DNA from 4 places in the Arthrobacter sp. 10N43 genome. Region 3 is predicted to be linked to each of the others. Evidence: predicted binding sites of a transcription regulator. Region 3 holds the regulator's gene; each other region holds the start of a gene.

Region 1 (4,566 bases), on a different contig from region 3:
GGCCGTCATGGGGATCTCCTGGGCTTAGCGTGAGGGGCCGGAAGGGCCGTGTGCACCAGGGTCCCGCTTCTGAAACTGGTGATAACAACGTCTCTACAATGTAGACTCTAGGCGTAGACTACAAAATAAGCAAGCCTGCTTACCGACTCCCTGATAACGGCCTCTCCGGTGGGACTGACCGACACCGCGGCCGGAACGGAACCCATGTCCCCCGCAGAAAAGACCGCCCCTGCCTCGGGCCCCGCCAAGAAGAAGCGACTCAGCCGGGAGATTGTGCTGTCCGCGGCCCTGGCCCTGGTAGACGCCGAAGGACTCGACGCCCTCACCATGCGCCGGCTCGGGCAGGAACTCGGCCGGGATCCCATGGGCCTCTACCGCTACGCCGAAAACCGCGCGCCACTGCTGGACGGCGTTTCTGAGCTCGTGCTGAACGAACTGGTCATCCTGCCCAGTGACCCGGACTGGCAGGCCCAGCTCCGGCGCATCGCCCACGATCTGCGCGACCTTGCGCTCCGGCACCCCAACGTCGTACCCCTGCTCGTGACCCGCCCCCTGTCAACACCCCTGGGCCTTCGCCCACTGGGCACGCTGCGGCCGCTGGAGCAAATCCTGTCCCTGCTGATCGACGCCGGGTTCGCCCCGGCCGATGCCCTCCATGTCTACCGCGCCTACTACGGATACCTGTACGGGCATATCCTCAACGAACTGCAGGAATTCATCGTGGACCCGGAGGAAAACGAAGCCCTCCTCCGCCTGGGCCTGCGCCGGCTGCCGGCCAAGGACTTCCCCCGCCTCCGCGCCCTCGCCCCGGTCCTCGCCGACTACGACGGAATGGCCGAACTCGACGAAGGCATCACCATCCTGCTCACCGGCCTCGCCACCCGGCTCTCCCCCACGGCGTGATCAGCACCCTTTTCGAAAGGAGTCACCGATGATTCTCCTCTTCGGCCTCAACACGGTCCTGAAAGACCTGCCCGGACGGACCGCAACCTGCCAATACTGCGGCCAGCTGGTCCACCACCACCTGCAGGAACGCGCCACCAAGTTCACGCTCTTCTTCATCCCCGTCTTGACCACGTCCAGGACCTACCGGATCGCCTGCTCGCACTGCGGCCAGAGCACGGCCATCCAGTCCCGTCAGAGAAAGGCCCTGGCCTGGTAAAGCAGACGGACGCCCACCCGACCATGTGCCGGTAAACCCACACCCGGGCGCGCGGCACCGTGCCCTGGCCGCTCTCCCCTGCGGCCTAGTCGCGGCCCAACTGCGTGCTTGACGCACCAGCGCAGCCGGACCCCCCGTTCCGCCCGTGCGGTCAACTTACAATCAGCCGGCCCCGGGCATCCGGGGGCGCCGCCCCGATGTTCGCATGCACCGACCCGGCGGAACTCCAGCCCGCGCACGAAGACCACAGCCCCTCTGTGCCGCAAGACGCGGCTGGGCGTGCACGGCGACAACTTTCGATACGGGGTGCGGTATGCAGGATGTCCTCCGGCGCAGAGGGGAGGCAGTCCTCGACGCCCCTCGCCCCCGGCCCACGTCCCGGACGACTGTCTGCTTCTGGTCACAGCGGGCCGCCTGGTTCAGCGCAGCCTTGGCGATGCACCCTCACCGCTGCGCCTCAGCCGGGCCGCAGTCATAGCCCTCAAGCCCTGTTAACGCGCCCCCCAAACCTGGAACAACTCGAGAGTAGTGATCCACGTTCAAAGCCAGACCCTCGACCGGGCCCCGGCCCCGCTGGATCAGGAGGCCTGGCCGCGAGGAACCGAAACGCCCGTGACCGCCGCCTGCTCAACGTTAAGTAACCGACGCGGGGAAGCGAAGTAACCGACGCGGGAAGCGGCTGTCGATCCGGTTGAGGTGAGGGCCTCTTACAGTGACGGCATCCTGGAAATCCGTGTCCCATCGTCCGGACCTGGACGCGTCCGGGCCTAGACGCGGACCCCTCGTCCGCGGCGGCCTGCACCGCCGTTCGTTCCCGCAGTCCCTGGGCTGGCGGCACTGGCCGAAGTGCTCTTCGCCCGGTGCTCCCGCGCCCGGGCCGCTGCGAGTTCGCTTTCGAGGCGCCTGTTGGCCGCTTCAAGTTCAAGGACGAGGCGGATGCCGGCCAGGTTCAGGCCGTCATCGAGCAGGGCGCCGATCCTGCGCAGGATCGCCAGGTCCTGCTCGCTGTACCGGCGTGTTCCGCCGACCGTCCGGCCCGGTTCCAGCAGGCCCCGGCGCTCATACAGCCGCAGGTTCTGCTGCCCGGTCCCGACCAGCTCCGCCGCCACGGAAATGGCATAAACCGCCGCGCTTCTCCCCGGGTTCCGCTCCATCCCGGCCTCCTCAAAAAACCCAAAAAACGTCTTGCACCAGTTTCGCACCGGTGCTATAAAAAATCTATACCAGCCACGACACATAAGTGGCTGGGTGGAATGAGAAGAAAATCGACTGCAAGGAGTGAGAAGACCATGCTGATGCGTACCGACCCGTTCCGCGAGCTTGACCGGCTCGCCCAGCAGGTCCTCGGCACCACGGCGCGGCCCGCGGCCATGCCCATGGACGCATGGCAGGAGGGCGAAGATTTCGTCGTCGCTTTCGACCTGCCCGGAGTCGCCGCGGACTCGGTGGACATCGACGTCGAACGCAACGTCCTCACGGTCAGGGCCGAGCGCAAGGACCCGAAAGGTGAAGACACCGAGTTGATCGCCGCCGAACGTCCCCGGGGTGTCTTCAGCCGCCAGCTCATCCTCGGCGACGCCCTGGACACCGACGCGGTGAAGGCCAGCTACGACGCCGGGGTCCTGACGCTGCGGATCCCCGTAGCCGAGAAGGCCAAGCCGCGCCGCATCGAGATCACCTCCCAGAAGAACGAGCCACAGGCAATCAACGCCGCCTGATCCACCCCTGGGAAGGACAGGCCCGCAGGACCGGGAGCAGCGGGACCGGCCACCAGTAAGTAAAGGGCGATGCAGAGCAGCCACGCCACCGCGCCAGTTGCGCAGCGAAAAGCGGCCCCCGACGGTGCCTCCCGCATGGTGGTCCCCTGTCTCCGGGCCGAGGACCACCCGCACACCCCCGCCCCCGCGACCCGCCGGGGCGCCGGGGCGCCGGGGTGGACCGGAACAAGCCGAGCAGACGGGAGTCGGACCATGAAGGGACGCAGCCCCGATCCCTACGAGGTTCTCCATCTGGGCCGTGCGGCGACGGCCCGCGAGGTTGGCCGCGCGTACCGGGCCTTGGTGCGGGCCCGTCATCCCGACACCCGTCCCGCGGGCGCCGTTCCCGCCGGCCCTGACTCCACAGCACAAGAGCGGCAGGAGCTGCAGGAGATCATGGATGCCTACGCCGTCCTCGGCGACCCGGCTAAGCGGGCGGCCTACGACCGGCACCGGCCGACGACGCCGCAGCCGGCGCTGCGGGATCCCGCGCCGCCGGCACGGGAGCCGGGACTGTCCGGCCCTGAGCTGATCATCGGTCCGCTGCGGTGGGAATGCCCCATTACACCGGGCACTCCGGCCCCGGGACGGCAGGTCCTGTGGTGGATCCGGTTCTGACCAGGACCCGGACGCCGCTGACTACACGAATGGAGAAGGAAAGCGCCATGAGTGCCTGGCACCCGTACGATGCCCAGCTGATGCCGGCGTTCTATGAACGCTTCGAACAACGCTGGGGCAAGGGCACGGCCCCGTTCCTGGACCCCGAAGTCCACGAACAGCCTTTGCCCCGGGCCCAATGGATCAATCCGGACACCGGCGCCGCGGTCGCCGTCGTCCCTATCTGGGCCGAAGACTCCCGGCACCGCTCCTTCGGGGTCTTCTACCTCCCGCCCGCCGGGGACATCTGGGTGCTCCACCCCGGCCTCACCGCCTACATCGAACCGGGCACCACAGACACGGACGAACAGATCACCCTGCGCAACGATGCGTTCAGAAAGGCCGTCAGCCACGCAAAGGAATTCATCTACGGATCCCGGCCCTAGACCCACGAACCGCGGCACCCACAGGCACTCGCGTGGGGACGAAGGCCATCAAGTGGCTGTTCTTCCCTCCGCGGGCCGCCGAAGGTCGGCGACTGATGGGGCATCCACGCACGACCGCCCCAGGGGCGCCGGGTCCTTGCATACTACTAAGCATGCTGATTAAATCTTGATGTCGGTCGCATCCCCGGCCGGTCTACCGAAAGGAAGTGCAGTCATGGGGATTCTCGGATTTCTCCTTCTTGGGCTTATCGCAGGAGCCATCGCCAAGGCGGTCCTGCCCGGCCGGCAGGGCGGCGGCTGGGTGATCACACTCGTCCTGGGCGTCGTAGGCGCGATCCTCGGCGGCTGGATCGGCTCGTTGATCTTCGGCGGAGGCCTCGGTGACTTCTTCGATCTGCGGACCTGGCTCCTCTCCATCCTCGGCGCCGTCATAGTGCTCCTGATCTACGGCGCCGTCGCCGGCCGCAGGAGCAGGGTTTAGGCAGCCATCGGCCACGTACGGGATTCCCGGCGGCCGCCCGAATTCCGGCCGGCGGGGCCTTCCGTGAGTGTACGAAACGACGTTGCCACGAATCCGCACCGATAGGCGCCCCTAGGAGGGAAT
Region 2 (4,566 bases), on a different contig from region 3:
CAGGATGCCGAATGCGAACCACTGCAGCGAATAGGAAAGATGCGTGCCTTCGTCAGTGGAGGGTTTGGGGAACGGGAACGGCATGTCCAGGACCGACGGTGACTCTGAGGCCAGCTGGCCGTAGGCTCCCGTGAGCAGCGGATAGCCCAGCTGGGTGGAATAAGTGGCGAGGTCGATCGAGGCCAGCTGCCCCTCCGGGGCGCCGCGCTGCAGCTCGGGTTCGGCCGGCTTGAGCCGGGCGACGACTGTGACCGGGCCCTGCGGCGGCGCAGGAACCGAGTCCGGCCGGCCTGGGGTGTTGTTGCCGATGGGCAGCCAGCCGCGGTCAACCACGACGGTTTCGCCGGATTCGAGCTTGAACGGAACCACCACCTCATAGCCGGGCTGGCCGTTGAGCGGGCGGTTGCGGACGATGCGCTGGCCGGCGACGTCGTAGCTGCCTTTGAGCTCCACCTGGGTCCACTCGCGCTCCGGATTCAGCCGGCTGAACTGGTCGCGGACATCGGCGAACGGCACGGGCGTTGCAGAGTAGTTGGAAACCACCCTGTTGATTTCGGCCAGCGTCTCGGCGCGCCGGTCCATCTGCCACCGGCCCAGTCCGACGCAGCCCGCGGCGAAGATCGCGGCCAGCAACAAATACCCCAGCCATTTACTGGAGAAGAGAAAGCGGTACATTCAGCCGATCCTGCCTGACGGGTCGAGGGGGACTGCGTCTTGGTCGATGGGGGCGGCGTCCTCAGCGAAGGCCACCGTCTCCTTCCATAGCCCGCGCGTCTGGAGGTAGTCCTCAAGCCAGGCACGGTGCTCACCACATGCCAGCCAGATCTTGCGCCGCTCCGGGGTGTGGATCTTGGGGTTGTTCCACAGCAGCTGCCACTCCGCCGCCGTGCGGCAGGCCTTCCGGGAGCAGACGGTGCCGGGGCCTGCGGGGGTGTCCCCGCCGCCCCCGGCCAGGTCAAAGAGGTTCATGAAGCTGCCCGTCCGTGGTCGTCGTCGTCGTTTTCATCATCGATCAGCTCGCCTTGCAGCAGCGTCCCCGAGGCGTCATCGCCGGCGTAGGGTTCGGCCGGCCCGGCGGGAGCCGGCGCATCCAGCTCTGCGAGCGGAGCGTAGTCCAGGAGGGAGTCACTGTGGATTTCCGCTTTGTCGCTGCCGTTGGCGATCACCACGGCCACCCACGGCAGGAAGACGGCCCCCAGCACCGGAATGAGCCTGAACCAGCCATCCACGGCAAATATCAGGATGAGGCAGACCATGCGGATGCCCATGGCGACGGCGTACTTGACCATCCGCTGGTGCATCTCGTCCGAATGCGCAGCAGCGGCGTCTGTGATGCTGTGCACCTCGGTACCGCCGGACTCGGCGTCCGGCCTCCCGGGCACAGGGGCACCGGGTCGGTTTTTGAGTGTCACGGCTGTCAGATCACGCTCCCAAGGCTTACTCCAATTCTCTCACCATCGGCGGAGCCGCCCAAACGCATGCGAACCGGGCGCTAAGATCGGAGGCAGGAAAAATCCAGCCCCCAGCGCGGCCTCCCTGCCGCAGAATCCCGGAGCCCCATATGTCTGAAACACCCACCACCGGCCGCAGCGTTCTGATCACCGGCGGAAACCGGGGGATCGGCCTGGCCATTGCCGAGTCCTTCCTGGCCAACGGCGACAAGGTGGCGGTGACCTTCCGCAGCGAGTCTTCACTGCCCGAGGGCATCCTCGGCGTCAAGGCGGACGTCACAGACGAGGCTTCGGTGGACGCCGCGTTCGCGGAAGTCGAAGCCGCCCACGGTCCCGTCGAAGTACTCGTCGCCAACGCCGGCATCACGAAGGACACCCTGCTGATGCGGATGAGCGAGGACGACTTCACCTCGGTGATCGACACCAACCTCACGGGCGCCTTCCGGGTCATCAAGCGCGCGTCCAAGGGCATGATCCGTGCCCGCAAGGGCCGCGTGGTGCTGATCTCCTCTGTCTCCGGCCTGTACGGCGCGCCGGGCCAGATCAACTACTCGGCCTCCAAGGCGGGCCTGGTGGGCATCGCCCGTTCGCTCACCCGCGAGCTCGGCGGCCGCGGGATCACCGCGAACGTGGTCGCGCCCGGCTTCATCAACACAGACATGACGGCCGAGCTGCCCGAGGCCACGCAGAAGGACTACCTGACCAAGGTCCCGGCCGGCCGCTTCGCCGAGGCCTCCGAGGTCGCCAACGTGGTTCGCTGGGTCGCCAGCGACGAGGCGTCCTACATCTCCGGTGCGGTCATCCCGGTCGACGGCGGCCTGGGAATGGGCCACTAGCTCCGAATACAGCGGACGACGGCGGTATCCGCCGTCGTCCGCTGTCCTCTTTGCCGTCCTCTTCGCTGGGCCTTTTTGCCCTTGGCACCGGGACTCCGGGAGCGTCTAATGGGCTCACAGCCCCAGCCCATGCCATGGCAGGGGCGTGGACGCAGGAGGAAAATCATGAGTGATCTCAGCAAGTGGACGCCCTCGGACATGCTGGAACCGGTCCGCCGCTTCCTCGATGGTGATCTGTCCATAGCGCCCGGGATCAAAATCGAACAGTTCCAGGAGGGCAGCACGCTGGTGGTCCGGGCGGAGGTGCCCGGGATCGACCCCGACCAGGACGTTGACGTCTCGGTCAGCGAGGGCATGCTGCACATCGCGGTGCAGCGGGAGGAAAAGTCCGAGCACAAGAGCAAGGCCGGTTACCGTTCCGAGTTCCGCTACGGCCGGTCCGTCCGCAGCATTGCGCTGCCGCAAGGGGCCAAGGAAGAAGACATCACGGCCACGTACAAGGACGGCGTGCTGGAGGTCCGTGCACCGGCTCCCGAGGTAGTCACAGGGGAAACGACGACGAAGATCAGGATCGACCGCAGCTGACCCTGCCATCAGCGGGTTCCGGTCGCCTCGGGAACTACGCTGTCTGGGCTTCTTTGTGGACGCTCAACAACTGTAAAGGCACGATCCGCTGGCATGATGGATTGCAGACCCACAGTGTTTGGACGTTTGGAACAAAAGGAGCTCGTATGGGACTGCTGGACAACAAGACTGCGATCGTGACCGGTTCGTCGCGCGGAATCGGCGCAGACATCGCCAAGATCCTCGCCGGCGAAGGCGCGGCCGTCGTCGTGAACTACCGCCAGAAGGCGCCGCGCGCCAACAAGGTCGTCGCGGAGATCGAAGCCGACGGCGGCCGTGCGGCTGCCGTCGGGGCGGACCTCACCACCCAGGAAGGCGTCCAGGCCCTCGCCAGCGCCGCCATGGAGAACTTCGGCTCGCTCGACCTGCTGGTCCTCAACGCCTCCGGCGGCATGGAGACCGGAATGGAGGAGGGCTACGCGCTGAAGCTGAACCGTGACGCCCAGGTGAACATGCTCAACGCCGCCGTGGCGCTCATGCCTGAAGGCTCCCGCGTGGTCTTCGTGACCAGCCACCAGGCCCACTTCATCGGCACGGTTCCCACCATGCCCGAGTACGAGCCCGTCGCCCGCAGCAAGCGTGCCGGCGAGGACGCGCTGCGTGAACTCGTGCCGGCCCTGGCGGAAAAGGGCATCTCGCTCGTCGTCGTCTCCGGTGACATGATCGAGGGCACCGTCACGGCCACTTTGCTTGACCGGTCCAACCCCGGCGCCATCGAGGCCCGACGCGCCGAGGCAGGCAAGCTGTACTCGGTCAAGGAGTTCGCCGCGGAGGTCGCCAAGATGGCTACCGCCGACGTCGAGACCGGCCACACCGAATACGTTGGCGGCGCCGATTATTTCGGTAGGGCCGCAGACACGGCTGCCGGCACCGGCTCCAACTAGTAGCGCAGGCCCCCGGGCCGACCGAGATGGCACGTCGCGGCAATGTTTTTCGCAAACATTGCCGCGACGTGCCATCTCGCGGTTAACGCCTCAGACCCCCGCGATGTACCGCACGGCGTCTAGGTAGGGCAGGCTGATGGCGGCGTCAGCGGCCGCGCGGACGGCCGGCTTCGCGTTGAAGGCGACGCCGATGCCGGCGGCGCCGAGCATGTCGAGGTCGTTGGCGCCGTCACCGACGGCGATCGTGTGCTCCATCGGGATACCCTCGGCAGCGGCCCACTCGCGCAGGTACTTCTCCTTGGCCGCCCGGTCGATGACGTCGCCGAGGACCTTGCCGGTCAGGGCGCCGTCGACGATTTCGAGTTCGTTGGCGATCCAGTAGTCCAGCCCCAGGTCTTCGGCGATCGGCCGCAGGATCTGGTTGAACCCGCCGGACACCACGGCCACGGCATGGCCGGCGGCCCGGAACGCCGCCACCAGTTCGGCGGCGCCCTCGGTCAGCCGGACCTCGGCGCGGACGGAATCGACGACGTCGGCCGGCAGCCCCGCGAGGACGGCCACCCGGGCGTGCAGGCTCTGGGCGAAGTCCAGTTCCCCGCGCATGGCCGCCTCGGTCACCGCCGTGACTTCCTCGCGCTTGCCGGCATAGGCGGCCAGGAGTTCGATGACTTCCTGCTGGATGAGGGTGGAATCCACGTCCATGATGAGGAACTTCCGGGGCGCATTGCGCAGTGCCGCGGGAACCAGGGCCGTGTCCACGCCGTCGATCCC
Region 3 (4,566 bases):
CCAGCCACTGCGACACGGCCTGCGGCAGGTCAGCTGGGCTATCCAGGCAGGCCGATTACCAGCGGCCGAGGATGTCGTTGGCCAGCACGGTCGCGGCGGGCCCGGCGGTGGACGAGCGCAGCACGTGGTTCCCTAGGAGGGCCGTTACGGCCCCGGCGTCGCACAACCGGGTCACTTCCCGCGGACTGATGCCGCCTTCCGGGCCCACGATCAACAGCACTTCGCGGGATCCGGCGTCGCCGGCCGGCGCGGTTTCCAGCCAGGATTCGAGGACGTTCCGCAAGGGGCGGACGGCGTCTTCGTGCAGAATGACGGCCAGGTCCGCGGCCGCAACGGCAGTTTGCAGCCCGGTGCTGTCGACTGCCGCCCTGACCTCGGGAATCCAGGCCCGGCGCGCCTGCTTGGCCGCCGCCGTCACCACCGACTGCCACTTGGCGTGCGCCTTCGCGGCCCGTTCGGCCTTCCACCGCACAATGGACCGCTCAGCCTGCCAGGGAACGACGGCGTCGATGCCCAGCTCGGTGGCCGTTTCGGCTGCCAGCTCGTCGCGGTCGCCCTTGGCGAGGGCCTGGACCAGCACCAGTTGGATCCCGGGCCGCGGCTCGTCGGCGACATCCACGCACTCGACGGTCAGCTCGGCCGGCGCGACGGCGGTCACCGTGCCGGTCAGGCGCTTGCCGGCGCCGTCGGCGATGTCGACGGTCTCGCCGACGGCGATCCGCTTGACCGTGACAGCATGGCGGGCCTCAGGGCCGTCAAGGACGAAGGCGGAGCCGGGGACCTGCTGGTCCAGGGTGCCTGGGGCGGTGAAGAAGACCGGGTTACTCACCGCTACAGGTTACCGAGCCGGTCCCGGAGTTTGGCGAAGACGCCGCCGCTGGCCGCGAGCTTTCCCGCAGTGAAGTGTTCGCCGCGCAGCTTTGCCAGCTGGCGGAGCAGGTCCTCCTGGGCCGCGTCCAGCTTGCCCGGCGTTTCCACCTGCAGGTGGACTTTCAGGTCGCCGCGCCCATGGCCGCGCAGGTGGGTGACACCAAGGCCGCGCAGGGTGATGATCTCGCCCGACTGTGTACCGGCCTTGACGTCGATCTCCTGCTGCCCATCGAAGGTGTCGAGGGAAATTTCCGTGCCGAGGGCGGCGGCCGTCATGGGGATGTTGAGGCTCGCGTGCAGATCGTCGCCGTCGCGGACGTAGGTGGCGTCGTTGTTGACCCGGATCTCCACGTACAGGTCCCCGGACGGGCCGCCGGCCGGCCCGGCCTCACCCTGGCCGGAGAGCTGGATGCGCGTGCCGGTGCCGACGCCAGCCGGGACCTTCACGGTCAGCGAGCGGCGGCTGCGGATCCGGCCCTGGCCGCTGCATTCGTTGCAGGGGTCCTTGATGACGGTGCCGAAGCCCTCGCAGGACCCGCAGGGTGCCGACGTCATGACCTGGCCGAGGATGGAGCGCACGGCGCGCTGGACCTGGCCGCTGCCGCCACAGATGTCGCAGCGCACGGGGTGGGTACCCTCGCGGCAGCAGGATCCGTCGCAGGTGGGGCAGACCACGGCCGTGTCGACTTCGAGCTTCTTGTTGACGCCGAACACCGCGTCGCGGAGGTCGATCCGGACGCTGATCAGCGCGTCCTGGCCGCGGCGGACCCGGGATGCCGGGCCGCCCTGGCCGCCACCGGCGCCGAAGAAGGTCTCGAAGATGTCCTGGAAGGCGAAGCCCTGGCCCGAGTAGCTGCCGCCCCCGAAGCCGTTGTCGGTGCCGTTCTCATTGCCGGTGGTGTCATAGACCCGGCGCTTCTGCGGATCGGAGAGGACTTCATAGGCATGGGTGACGGCCTTGAACCGGTCTGAGGCGTCTTCTCCCGGGTTCACGTCGGGGTGCAGGGTCCGGGCCAGTTTCCGGTAGGCCTTCTTGATCTCCTCCCCCGTTGCGTCGCGGGAGACTCCAAGAACGTCATAGTGGCTGCTCAAAGTGTGTATCTCTTCCTTTTCGTACTGCCGGTGGGGCAAGAAGTCGTGCTGGGTCCGGGCCGGTCAGGGCCCCAGGATCCTCGAAAGGTAGCGGGCCACCGCGCGCACGGCGGCCATGGTGGTGGGATAGTCCATCCGGGTGGGTCCAAGGACACCGACCTTGGCCGTGGCGTCCGGGCCGTAGGCCGTGGCCACGACGGAGGCCTCGGCCAGACCGTCGTAGGGGTTTTCCCGGCCGATGCTGACGGTCACGCCGCGTGGGTCTTCGGCCATTTCGCTGAGCAGGCGGAGCATGACCACCTGCTCCTCGAGCGCCTCCAGGACCGGGCCGATGCTCAGCGGGAAGTCCACGTTGGAGCGTGCGAGGTTGGCCGTGCCGGCCATGACCATCCGCTCCTCGCGGCTGCTCGTGGCCAGCGCCTCGAGGCCGCGGGCAAGGGCCTGGGCTGCTCCCCGGCGCGCCGGCGGGCCGCTGGCAACCACTGTGGGCAGAAGCTGGGGCAGCAGGCTCAGCGGCGTTCCGGAGAGGCTCGTCAAGAAACTTGTACGCAGGTCGGCGAGGGCGTCGTCGGGAATGTCCTGCCCGACGTCGATGACGCGCTGCTCCACCTTGCCGGTGTCCGCGATGAGGACGATCAGCACCTTGCGGGGTGCCAGCAGCACGAACTCAATGTGCCGCACCCTGGCGCGGCTGAGCAGCGGATACTGCACGACGGCGACCTGGTTGGTCAGGTGGGACAGGAGCCGCACGGTCCGGTCAAGGATGTCGTCGAGGTCCTCGGATCCTTCCAGCAACGCCTGGATGGCCCGGCGCTCGGCCGGGGACAGCGGCTTCACCGCTGAGATCTGGTCGACGAAGAGCCGGTAGCCCTTGTCGGTGGGGATCCGGCCCGCGCTCGTGTGCGGTGCAGTGATCAGGCCTTCGTCTTCCAGCGCCGCCATGTCATTGCGGATCGTGGCGCTGGACACGCCGAGATGGTGGCGTTCAACGAGCGCTTTGGAACCAACGGGCTCACGCGAATGGACGTAGTCCTCCACGATGGCGCGCAGCACTTCGAGTTTGCGCGGTTCGCTCACGCTCCACCTCCAATCGACTGTCCCGCAGTCGGTGCCGCCCGCGTTGTACGGTCCGCGTCCAGAACTGGTGCGCGTGGTCCGCAACGGAACAAGTGTTAGCACTCGACATGCCTAAGTGCTAACCAGTCTAATATGACTCGCCGCGTTGTTAGCATTGGATTCGCTCCAGGCGTGGCCTGCGGGATCGCGTTTCCCGTCACATCGGGCGCCGGGACCGTAGCCGCTTCCGCCTGCGCCGCGCCCCTGTGGTCCGGTGCAGGCCACGGAGAGTTCCACTGACCGCCGTACATTCCGAGTGCAAAGTAAGCGTGTAGAGATGTCGTACCAGAACTGGGGACCCCAGGACCTGTCCGCCCCCGCCAAGACCGCGTTGCCGGAGGTCCCGGTGGAACGCGGGATGGTCCTCGAGGAGGTCCAGTCCGGCTGGGTGGGTGCCGTGACCCGGGTGGAGAAGTCCGGCGGCATGCACGTGGTGGCGCTGGAGGACCGTCGAGGCAAGTCCCGCTCCTTCCGTTTAGGCTTTGGCTTCCTGTTGGAGGGGCAGCCGATCCGGCTGATGCCTCCGGCTCCCAGGAAAGCGGCGCCGGCCGCCGGTGCCGGCCGCACGGCGTCGGGCTCGGTCCGGGTGGCCGGGCAACGCGCCCAGGTGGCCAAGGCCAGCCGCATCTGGGTGGAAGGCAAGCACGACGCCGAGCTGGTGGAGAAGGTCTGGGGTGATGACCTCCGGGTGGAGGGCATCGTGGTTGAACCCCTGCACGGCATTGATGATCTCGCGGCCGCCGTGGCGGACTTCGGTCCCGGCCCGGGGCGCCGCCTGGGCGTGCTCGTTGACCACCTGGTGGCCGACTCCAAGGAGTCGCGGATCGCCGACGCCGTCATGGCCTCACCGGGCGCCGCAGGCAACGTGCTGATCGTGGGCCACCCCTACGTCGATGTGTGGCAGGCCATCCGGCCGGCGGTGCTGGGGATTGAACAGTGGCCCGTGATCCCCCGCGGCGTCGACTGGAAGACAGGTATCCTGACGGCTTTCGGGTGGCCGCACTCGACGAAGGAGGACATCGGCCTCGGCTGGCAGAAACTCCTGGGGGCGGTCCGCAGCTACGCGGACCTGGAGCCGTCCCTGCTGGGCCGCGTCGAAGAGGTCATCGACTTCCTCACTGTGCCCTAGCCGGCGCAAGCTCTGACGCTCCCTGATCTCCATTTCCGCGCCAGAGCAAGTATTCTTGAATCGGCGGCCGCGCTCCCAGCGCGGCTCCGGCTATTCCAGGCACAACCCAGGCAGCAACGCATCACCGCAATCCGAAGGGCTTCACCGTGGCAGATAACGCACGCGAACACACGGGCAACCAGGCCGGCCATGGCCAGCCCCCGTACCATGGCGTTCCGGCAAATGCGCTGCCGTTGACGGCCAGCGAGGACCGCCAGTGGGCCACGCTCGCGCATTTCGGCGGCATCCTGGGCTGCGTGCCGTCGCTGCTGATCTACCTCATCTTCAAAGACCGCGGCCCGTTCACGGCGCAGGAATCC
Region 4 (4,566 bases), on a different contig from region 3:
CGCTCCGTCCGCCACGAGCCCGGCCAGCCCCAGCCCCTCGCCGACGAGCCCGGAACCCACCGCTACCGATCCGGCCTCCACAGATCCCGCGGCAGCGCCGTCGGCGACGCCCAGTATCCCCGCTGCCGGCGTGGACAAGACGCAGCCGGTGACGATTTACAACGGGACCGCCACGGCCGGCCTCGCCGGCAGGGTCGGCGGCACCGTCAGCTCCGACGGCTGGATCTTGGGCCAGACAGGAAACTGGGGCGGCGTCCCGCAGCAGACGTCGGTGATTTTCTACAGCGACGCCGAACAGAAGGGCAACGCGGAGGCGCTCGGAACGCTCCTGGGCATCGACACCCTCGTGGAGTCCACGGAGTTCAACCTGCCTCTCGTCGTGGTCCTCGGCCCCGGCTTCCAGTAGCCATTCCGGTTACGCCTCAATAACTATTAGGCCGTGGCCCTGCCCGCCGCCAACGTTCCTGGGGGACGCTGTGGGTACAGTATCTGCGGATTTCTCTTCGCAGTCCGCGGCGCACATTGAGGTGGGCCGCACGCAAGCTAGCTGAAAGTGTGGACACCATGGCACTGGGAACCGTCAAGTGGTTCAACGCCGAAAAGGGCTACGGCTTCATCACCGTGGACGGTTCCGAAAACGACGTCTTCGTGCACTGGTCCGCGATCGTCGGCGAGGGCTACCGCGCCCTGGATGAGGGCCAGCGGGTGGAGCTGGAAGTCGGCGAGGGCGAAAAAGGCCCGCAGGCCGAAAGCGTCCGGCCCGCCTAGTGGCACTGGCCGCGCTCAAAAACACCCCGCGGGACTCCTCAGCACGCCTGAAGGGAATACGCCCGAAGGGACCACTGCCGGTGGGCCGCGCCCTGGCGGTTGGAACAGCCATGGCACTGGCCCTGACGGGCTGCCTGGGACCTGCCGGCAGCGCCCGCCTGGCCAGCGCCGACGCGAGCGGTGACGGCACTTTGCGCATCGGCCTGATCCTGGACAGCACCGGGAGGCAGAACTTCCTGAATGCCCCGCAGCTCGCGGCGGCCAAGCTCGCCGTCAAGGAGATCAACGCTGCCGGCGGCCACAAGGGCAAACCGGTGGAGCTCCTGCCGGAAACCATCAGCGCGGACACCGCAGCCCAGGCCAAAGCGCTGGTCGCCGCGAAGGCCGACGTCGTGATCGGTCCCACCGACTCCAGCCGTGCCCCTGCCGCCATCGACGTGCTGGCCAACGCCAAGGTAGCGGTCATCTCGCCGGCCAACGCCGCCGGTGCGCTCAGCAACTACAAGAGCGGCGGCTACTATTTCCGCACCGCCGCGGCCGACATCGCCCAGGCGTCCGTCCTGGCCAAGCTCGCCAAGGACGGCGGCGCCAGGACCCTGGCAGTGGTGCACGAGGAAGGCGGCTACGGCAAAGACGTCGCCGCAGCCGTTGTCGGTGCGGCGAAACAGTCCGGAATGGAAGTCCTGGCCGACCCGGAGTTCACGCCCGGCCAGGCGCAGCAGGCTGCCGCCGCCGCGAAGGCCGTAAATCCCGACGCCGTGGTCCTGGTCTCCAGGGACGGCGCGCAGGGTGCCATCGCCGAACTGAACAATGCCGGCCTTGCCGGCAAGAAACTGGTGCTCAGCGACGGGGCGGTCAGCCGGTACGGCACCGGACTGGGAGCGCGGGCCCTCGACGGCGCACGCGGAATCCTGCCCGGCGTGTTTCCCTCCGCCGCCTTCCAGAAGGACCTCGTTGCCGTTGATCCCGGGCTCAAGGACATGGTGTTCGCCGCCGAGACGTACGACGCCGTCATCCTGGCCGCCGTCGCTGCCGCCGCGGCACAGGACGACGCCGGAACCTCCATCGCGGCGTCCCTCGTCACGGTCTCCGGCGGGGCAGCGCAAGCCGCCCAGCAAGCCAGCCAGCCCGCGAGCAAGACGTGCACGAGCTACAAGGATTGCGTCGATGCCCTCCGGGCAGGCCAGCGCCCGGACTATGACGGCCAATCCGGCCGGATCAACTTTGATTCCCACGGCGACATCACCGAAGCGAACTACATGGTCTACACCTACGGCCAGGACAATCTGGCCACGATGACCGGAACGGAAGCCGCCAGCAGCAGCGGCGGCTGATCGCTCCTAGCGTATTGTGCCCGCGTGGCGGGCCGTTCGGGCCGGCCACTGCTTGCACTCTCCCCGGGGGAGTGCTAATTATTGAGTTAGCACTCCAGCGCACTGACTGCTAACACGACGCCCGGTCCGCCCGGCCGCGGAGTGGGGCAGCCGGTCCAGGAGCTAAAGGAACACCTTGCTGGGGTGAGATCCCGGACCCGGCGGCATACAGAGGCCGCAGGGCAGGGATCGTCCGTCGCGGGCACCACAGCGAAGGTTCATTCTTAACGACTGTCCCGAAAGGACTACTGCCGTTATGGCCAAGATCATTGCATTTGATGAAGAGGCACGCCGCGGTCTTGAGCGGGGCCTGAACATCCTCGCCGACGCCGTCAAGGTCACCCTCGGCCCGCGGGGACGCAACGTCGTCCTCGAAAAGAAGTGGGGCGCCCCCACGATCACCAACGATGGTGTTTCCATCGCCAAGGAGATCGAGCTGGACGATCCTTACGAGAAGATCGGCGCCGAGCTGGTCAAGGAAGTTGCCAAGAAGACGGACGACGTCGCAGGCGACGGCACCACCACGGCAACCGTGCTGGCACAGGCCCTCGTCAAGGAAGGCCTGCGCAACGTCGCGGCCGGCGCTGACCCGCTGTCCCTCAAGCGCGGCATCGAGAAGGCTGTTGAAGCCGTCACGGTCGAGCTCCTGGCCTCCGCCAAGGAAATCGAGACCAAGGAAGAGATCGCCGCCACCGCGTCCATCTCCGCCGGCGACAACGAGATCGGCGCCCTGATCGCCGAAGCCCTCGACAAGGTCGGCAAAGAAGGTGTCATCACCGTCGAGGAGTCCAACACCTTCGGCCTCGAGCTGGAGCTCACCGAAGGCATGCGCTTCGACAAGGGCTACATCTCCGCGTACTTCGTCACCGACGCCGAGCGCCAGGAAACGGTCCTTGAGGATCCGTACATCCTGATCGTCAACTCCAAGATCTCCAACGTTAAGGAACTGGTTGCTGTCCTGGAAAAGGTCATGCAGTCCAACAAGCCGCTGCTGATCATTGCCGAGGACATCGAGGGCGAGGCCCTGGCCACCCTGATCGTCAACAAGATCCGCGGCACCTTCAAGTCCGTTGCCGTCAAGGCTCCGGGCTTCGGCGACCGCCGCAAGGCCCAGCTGGCCGACATCGCCATCCTCACCGGTGGCCAGGTCATCTCCGAGGAAGTCGGCCTCAAGCTTGAGACCGCCGGACTCGAACTCCTCGGCAAGGCCCGCAAGGTTGTTGTCACCAAGGACGAGACCACCATCGTCGAGGGTGCAGGCGACGCCGACCAGATCGCCGGCCGCGTGTCCCAGATCCGCGCCGAAATCGAGAACTCGGATTCCGACTACGACCGCGAGAAGCTGCAGGAGCGCCTGGCCAAGCTGGCCGGCGGCGTTGCAGTCATCAAGGCCGGCGCGGCAACCGAGGTCGAGCTCAAGGAACGCAAGCACCGCATTGAGGACGCCGTCCGCAACGCAAAGGCTGCTGTCGAAGAGGGCATCGTCGCCGGCGGTGGCGTTGCCCTGATCCAGGCCGGCGCCAAGGCGTTTGCGAACCTGCAGCTCTCCGGCGACGAAGCAACGGGTGCGAACATCGTCCGCGTTGCCATCGACGCCCCGCTGAAGCAGATCGCCTTCAACGCCGGTCTCGAGCCCGGCGTCGTGGTGGACAAGGTCCGCGGCCTGCCCGCAGGCCACGGCCTCAACGCAGCCACCGGCGAGTACGTCGACCTGCTGGCCGCCGGCATCAACGACCCGGTCAAGGTAACCCGCTCTGCCCTGCAGAACGCGGCTTCCATCGCCGGCCTGTTCCTCACCACCGAGGCCGTTGTGGCCGACAAGCCCGAGAAGGCTGGCGCCCAGATGGGCGGCGGCGACGACATGGGCGGCATGGGCGGCATGGGCGGTTTCTAACCCCCCCGTTCCAGCCACCACAGGCTGTTCGACGGCGGCGGTCCCACCTTCGGGTGGGGCCGCCGCCGCCGGTTAAGCGCCCTTCCTGGCGGACACCGTCCGTGGGCGTCGGCGGGGTCTGGCAGGATAGATCAGTGACGATTACAGCAGCGGCCGACGGTTCGGCCTTAGGAAATCCCGGTCCGGCCGGCTGGGCCTGGTACGTGAATGACGACTGCTGGCGGGCCGGCGGATGGCCCCACGGCACCAACAACCAGGGCGAATTGATGGCGGTGCTGGACCTGTTCCGGGCAACGGCCCATGTGCCCGGCGAAGACCTGCTGATCCTCTGCGACAGCCAGTACGTCATCAACGCCGTGACCAAGTGGATGCCGGGCTGGAAGCGCAAGGGCTGGCGCAAGGCCGACGGCAAGCCGGTGCTGAACGTGGACCTCCTCAAGGACATCGACCAGGCGCTCGTGGGCCGCAAATACACCTTCGAATGGGTGCGGGGCCATGCGGGGCACGAGCTGAACGAAGCGGCGGACGACC

The links. The regulator HrcA, encoded in region 3, represses chaperone genes, less so after heat shock. The targets are predictions, from matches to a motif close to TTNGCACTCGNNNNNNNCGAGTGCNAA.
Region 1: AC1DDO_RS14155 (Hsp20/alpha crystallin family protein) is a predicted target of HrcA. The motif match lies at 2,347-2,373, and genes of this name have one in related genera.
Region 2: AC1DDO_RS00075 (Hsp20/alpha crystallin family protein) is a predicted target of HrcA. The motif match lies at 2,369-2,395, and genes of this name have one in related genera.
Region 4: groL (chaperonin GroEL) is a predicted target of HrcA. The motif match lies at 2,189-2,215, and genes of this name have one in related genera.

Annotation. Positions count from the first base shown of each region.
Region 1 covers NZ_JBFTIA010000006.1:54,931-59,496, forward strand. Annotated here, with positions in the region: gene AC1DDO_RS14140 (TetR/AcrR family transcriptional regulator C-terminal domain-containing protein) at 205-903, shown strand; gene AC1DDO_RS14145 (zinc-ribbon domain-containing protein) at 932-1,162, shown strand; gene AC1DDO_RS14150 (MerR family transcriptional regulator) at 1,930-2,316, opposite strand; gene AC1DDO_RS14155 (Hsp20/alpha crystallin family protein) at 2,452-2,880, shown strand; gene AC1DDO_RS14160 (J domain-containing protein) at 3,133-3,537, shown strand; gene AC1DDO_RS14165 (hypothetical protein) at 3,585-3,962, shown strand; gene AC1DDO_RS14170 (GlsB/YeaQ/YmgE family stress response membrane protein) at 4,177-4,443, shown strand.
Region 2 covers NZ_JBFTIA010000001.1:12,843-17,408, reverse strand. Annotated here, with positions in the region: gene AC1DDO_RS00095 (SURF1 family cytochrome oxidase biogenesis protein) at 1-675, opposite strand, end outside; gene AC1DDO_RS00090 (hypothetical protein) at 676-969, opposite strand; gene AC1DDO_RS00085 (DUF3099 domain-containing protein) at 966-1,412, opposite strand; gene AC1DDO_RS00080 (beta-ketoacyl-ACP reductase) at 1,562-2,287, shown strand; gene AC1DDO_RS00075 (Hsp20/alpha crystallin family protein) at 2,453-2,872, shown strand; gene AC1DDO_RS00070 (SDR family oxidoreductase) at 3,019-3,795, shown strand; gene serB (phosphoserine phosphatase SerB) at 3,886-4,566, opposite strand, start outside.
Region 3 covers NZ_JBFTIA010000002.1:223,004-227,569, forward strand. Annotated here, with positions in the region: gene AC1DDO_RS03675 (16S rRNA (uracil(1498)-N(3))-methyltransferase) at 56-829, opposite strand; gene dnaJ (molecular chaperone DnaJ) at 832-1,962, opposite strand; gene hrcA (heat-inducible transcriptional repressor HrcA) at 2,026-3,039, opposite strand; gene AC1DDO_RS03690 (DUF3097 domain-containing protein) at 3,356-4,207, shown strand; gene AC1DDO_RS03695 (DUF4870 domain-containing protein) at 4,354-4,566, shown strand, end outside.
Region 4 covers NZ_JBFTIA010000008.1:158,030-162,595, reverse strand. Annotated here, with positions in the region: gene AC1DDO_RS16345 (LytR C-terminal domain-containing protein) at 1-406, shown strand, start outside; gene AC1DDO_RS16340 (cold-shock protein) at 565-768, shown strand; gene AC1DDO_RS16335 (ABC transporter substrate-binding protein) at 879-2,102, shown strand; gene groL (chaperonin GroEL) at 2,398-4,035, shown strand; gene AC1DDO_RS16325 (RNase H family protein) at 4,170-4,566, shown strand, end outside.